2 regions of the Streptomyces sp. Ac-502 genome follow, and region 2 is predicted to be linked to the other one. Evidence: riboswitches for the same ligand, from Rfam matches in the RefSeq annotation. Region 2 holds a riboswitch; the other holds the start of a gene.

Region 1 (2,386 bases), 3.2 Mb from region 2:
CGCCGCCAGCCCGGTCCTCGGGATGAATACACCCGCAAAGGCCCTGTTCACGGGACGTATGGGTGCATTGTTCGCTGAAGGGAGAAGTCGGCGGACGGGGGCGGGGCGGACCCGGCGGGGCGGCCGGGACGGTGGCCTCCAGGGCCCTGGGCGGCCCCTGGGCGGCCCCAGGCCGGGACGGCCGGGCCGGCTCGTGGCCGGGGAAAGGAGAAGCCCCGCCGCGGCGCCTGCGGGGGACAGGCGCCGTGGCGGGGCAGTCTCACGGGAAGAGCGGATTCCCGGGATGAGCGGCCCCCGGGAGGCGGGGCAGCCCGTACGTACCGCCGTACGTACGGAGTGCCACGGTCACCCGGGATCTCTCAGGGCTCGGACCGGCTCAGACGGCCAGCTTCTGGCCCGGGAAGATCAGGTTGGGGTTGCCGCCGATGACGGACTTGTTGTTGGCGTAGACCGACTTCCAGTTCTTGCCGTGGGAAGCGGCGATCTTGGCGAGGGTGTCACCGGACTTCACGGTGTAGTTGCCCTCGGGGTTCGACTTCGGCGTGGACTTCTGCGCCGGGGCCGGGGTCTTGCGGGCCAGCTCCTCGCCCTGCTTGCGGGCCTCGGAGCGCGAGGTGTTCTGCGGGGCGGAGTAGGAGCGCTGCGACTTGTAGGTCTTGTGCGACTTGTGCGAGCTGCTGCCGTGCGACGAGCCGCCGTCGGCCTTGGCGTTCGCGTTGCCCTGGCCGAGGTGGCCGCCGGCGCAGGTCCAGGCGCCCGGGCCCTGGATGGCGAGCAGGCGCTCGGCCGCGGCGATCTGCTGGCTCTTGCTGGCCTGGTCGGCGCGCGGGGCGTACTGGGTACCGCCGGCGGCGGCCCAGCTGGAGTTCGAGAACTGCAGGCCACCGTAGTAGCCGTTACCGGTGTTGATCGACCAGTTGCCACCGGACTCGCACTGGGCGACGGCGTCCCAGTTGTTGCCCGCGGCGGAGGCAGAGGTGGCGCCCATCAGCGGGACGGCCACAGCGGCACCGGCGACGCCCGCCAGCGTGGCGACGCGGACGGCCTTGGAGGGACGACGGTGCTTGCCCTTGGTGTTCAGCATGGTTGTTCCTCACCGACGCCTGCGAGGTGAGCTGTCGGGTTCGGGCCATGTGAGTTGCCCGGCCGTGTGTGCTTCACACATGGCTTCACCCCTAGCCGGTTGGACCCGCTTCCGCGGGCGGGGCCGGCGCTTACCTTGGGTCCCCCGCTCCTGCCTTCGGCGCTCTCGCGTCGAGTGACCTCCGACCACCGGCAGGATTCGGCGTGCGATCGAAGGGCCCGCTTTGGCGAGCGATGAAGACGGTAAACAGGAACACCCCGCGGGTTCAAACCCCTACATCTGAGGCCAGTTGACCCCCAGACATCACAGGATCATCACATTTCCGCAGGTCGCCGCAGGTTTGGAAACAACGGGCGGGACGGTCACCGCGGTCCCGAACGAGATCCATGTCTCACTTTCACCAAAGCGGGCAAATGACTGCGAACTATCCCTGTTGGTCACCGAGCTCAAGGCGCTGACCAGGGTGGATAAGGTCCGGATCGCCCCCGATGACACCTTTGTTGGCCTCGTAGAGCGCCGGCCAGCCCCCGGAGACTCCGCGGCCCTCCGCGATGGCTGACAGGTTGTCACCGGGCCGCACGGTGTAGTCACCTGGCGCGCCCGGGTCCGTGCGGTGCGCGTCGCCGCCCCGCGAGGGGTGTCCCCCGCCGGACCGGCCCGCGTCACCGGAGCCCGCGCCCGTACCGGTACCCGTACCCGCGTCCGTGCCCGTGCCCGTGCCCGTGCCCGTGCCCGCGTCCGCACCCGTGCCGGGCCGCTCCGCGGGCCGGCCGCGGTGCTTGCCCTGCGACGGGGGCGTGGTGGGGCCCGTGGAGGCGCCGTCGCCCGGGGTGGCCGGGTCGGCGGGGCGCGACGGGTCCTGCGTACGGCCCGTGCCGGACGGGTCCGGCGTACGGGACGGGTCCGGGGTGCCGGCCGGGCCGGTGGGCGACGGCTTCGGCTCCGGGGTGCGCGTCCCGCCGGCCTCCGGCGTCCCGGACGGCTTGGACGGCTTGGTGGAGGGCGTCGGGGTGGACGGGGACGGCGAGGAGGGCTCGGGGGACGGCGTCGCCGTACCGCCCGGGTCGACGTCCGGCCCGCTGCCGCCCCGCTTGAGCCCCGCGTTCACCGCGCAGCTCGGCCAGGCGTCGGGGCCGCGCGCGGCGAGGATCGACTCGGCGACGGCCATCTGCTGCGAGCGGCTGGCCAGGTCGGGGCGCGAGGCGTAGGACGGGCCGCCGTAGCGGTCCCACATCTCCTGGGTGAGCTGGAGCCCGCCGTAGAACCCGTTGCCGCCGTCGGCGCTCCACACCCCGCTGCTCT
Region 2 (2,386 bases):
AGCGCCCGGATGTCCAGGGCGTCGACCGCCTCGCGCTCGGTCGGCTCGGCCACGCAGGCACCCGCGTGGTGCCGGATGACGACGAAGCCCTCCGACTGCAACGTACGCAACGCCTCACGCACGGGAACGCGCGAGACCCCGTAGCGGCCGGCCAGCATTTCCTCGATCAGGCGGCTGCCCGGCGGAAGAACGCCGGACACGATGTCGTCGCGGATCGCCGTGCACACCACATGCGCGGAAAGAGGACCTCGCACCGTCTGCGCCTCCGCCGTAATTCACTGGAAACTCCCGGGAAATGCCACCGGTCGGCGGCTTTCGACGTGACTCTAGGCGACAGAAAGCAGATCTCCGACGGCCGCTGCGCATTCATGGATATTTTTTGGCCAGGTGCTGCCCAGGCGGAAACGCAGATGCCCCGGCCGCAGGGGCCGGGGCATCGTACGGGGGACGGGTGCGGCGGGAGTGAGCCAGCGTGACGGGTGTGCGTCAGACGTTGACGCCGTGCGAGCGCAGGTAGGCGACCGGGTCGATGTCCGAGCCGTACTCCGCGGAGGTGCGGGCCTCGAAGTGCAGGTGCGGCCCGGTGGTGTTGCCGGTGTTGCCGGACAGGGCGATCTGCTGGCCCGGGGTGACCGTCTGGCCGACCGAGACGCTGATGGACGACAGGTGGCCGTACTGGGTGTAGGTGCCGTCGTTCATCTTGATGACGACGTTGTTCCCGTACGCGCCGCCCCAGCCGGTCTCGACGACGGTGCCGGAGCCGACGGCGTGCACGGTGGTCCCGTAGGCGGCGTGGAAGTCGATGCCGGTGTGGCTGCCCGAGGACCACAGGCCGCTGGAGGCCTTGTAGCTGGTGGAGACGTAGGAGCCGTCGACCGGCGAGACGTACGTGAGCAGGCGCTTGCGCTCGGCCTCACGGGCGGCGCGCTCCTTGGCTTCCCGCTCCTTCTTCGCCTCGGCCTCGGCCTGGCGCTTGGCCTCCTCGGCCTGCTTGCGCGCCTCGGCCTCGGCCTTGGCCTGCGCGGCGGCGGCCTCGGCGGCCTCCTGCTGTGCGTCGGCCTGCGCCTCGATCTGCTCGGCGAGCTCGTCGCCGAGGACGACGGCGTGGTGGAGGCCGGTGTCGTGGCTGCTCGCGTCGTCCGGGTTGCCGGCCGCCAGGGCCGGGGAGGCGACGGAGGCGATGACGCCGGAGGCGGCGAGCGTGGCTATGCCGGCGAGGTTTCGGGTCGTCCGCGCGCTGCGGCTCGGACCACGGTGCTTCCCGGTGGCACGGGTGAACGCCATGGGCTGGCTGTGTCCTTTCCTTCCCTCTCGCCTACCGGGTTAGCTGACGGGTTCGGAGCAGGAAGGTCTCCTACGGGCGCCTCCGGGAAGGCGTCCGATTCACCCCAAGGGACATGGGTCCCCGGCTCCCCTGGCTCGCGCCGTACGGGGACTCGGCGATGCCTGTCCGTGCCGCGGTTGCGGCGGTGATCCTGCGGACAGCCGGATCGACGCTAAACGGGGCAACTTTCAATCGGCAAACAGAACCCCGGTTTTGTGCCGTACGCCACACGGGCACCGTGCAACCACCCCCAACAATTAGGGCATAAAGAAGATCCAGTGGCGCCTGCGCACCACTGGATCCCTTATGTGACCGCCCGTCACTCATCCGGGTCACGGCCGTCAGTCATCGCGGCAGCCGTCGGCCACCACCGGCAGCGATCGGCCACCACCGGTCACCGGCTGTCCGTCCCGTGCCGGCGCGTCGCGCCTCAGCCCTTGACGACCGTCACCTCCCCGATACCGAGCGCCTTGACGGGCTCCTCGATCGCGGCGGCGTCGCCCACCAGCACCGTCACCAGCCGGTCGACCGGGAAGGCGTTGACGGCCGCGGCGGTCGCCTCGACCGTGCCGGTCTTCGCGAGCCGCTCGTACAGCCGGGCCTGGTAGTCGTCCGGAAGCTGCTGCTCAACCTGGTCGGCGAGGGTGCCCGCGACGGCCGCCGCGGTCTCGTACTTCAGCGGCGCGACCCCGACGAGGTTCTGTACGGCCACGTCGCGCTCGGCGTCCGTCAGGCCCTCCGCCGCGAGGGTGCGCAGCACCTTCCAGAGGTCCTCCAGCGCCGGGCCGGTGGAGGCGGTGTCCACCGAACCGCTGATGGCGAGCATCGCGGCGCCGTCGCCGTCGGCCGAGGAGCGCAGCACCTGCCCGAAGGAGCGCACCCCGTAGGTGTAGCCCTTCTCCTCGCGCAGCACCCGGTCCAGGCGGGAGGTGAGGGTGCCGCCCAGGCAGTACGTGCCGAGCACCTGCGCGGGCCAGACGCGGTCGTGCCGGTCGGCGCCGATCCGGCCGATCAGCAGCTGGGTCTGGACGGCGCCGGGGCGGTCGACGATCACGACGCGGC

What was found. A riboswitch is a leader RNA that binds a small molecule or an ion and turns the genes downstream of it on or off. The one in region 2 is predicted to bind cyclic di-AMP.
Region 1: it holds a riboswitch for cyclic di-AMP, as region 2 does, so the genes downstream of both, ACEXOX_RS20360 (transglycosylase family protein) here and ACEXOX_RS35075 (M23 family metallopeptidase) in region 2, are expected to answer to the same signal.

What each region holds. Positions count from the first base shown of each region.
Region 1 covers NZ_JBHFFO010000001.1:4,547,006-4,549,391, forward strand. The annotation lists gene ACEXOX_RS20360 (transglycosylase family protein) at 377-1,084, opposite strand; cyclic di-AMP (ydaO/yuaA leader) riboswitch at 1,086-1,298, opposite strand; gene ACEXOX_RS20365 (transglycosylase family protein) at 1,509-2,386, opposite strand, start outside.
Region 2 covers NZ_JBHFFO010000001.1:7,701,660-7,704,045, reverse strand. The annotation lists gene ACEXOX_RS35080 (GntR family transcriptional regulator) at 1-227, opposite strand, end outside; gene ACEXOX_RS35075 (M23 family metallopeptidase) at 487-1,284, opposite strand; cyclic di-AMP (ydaO/yuaA leader) riboswitch at 1,298-1,452, opposite strand; gene ACEXOX_RS35070 (M16 family metallopeptidase) at 1,755-2,386, opposite strand, start outside.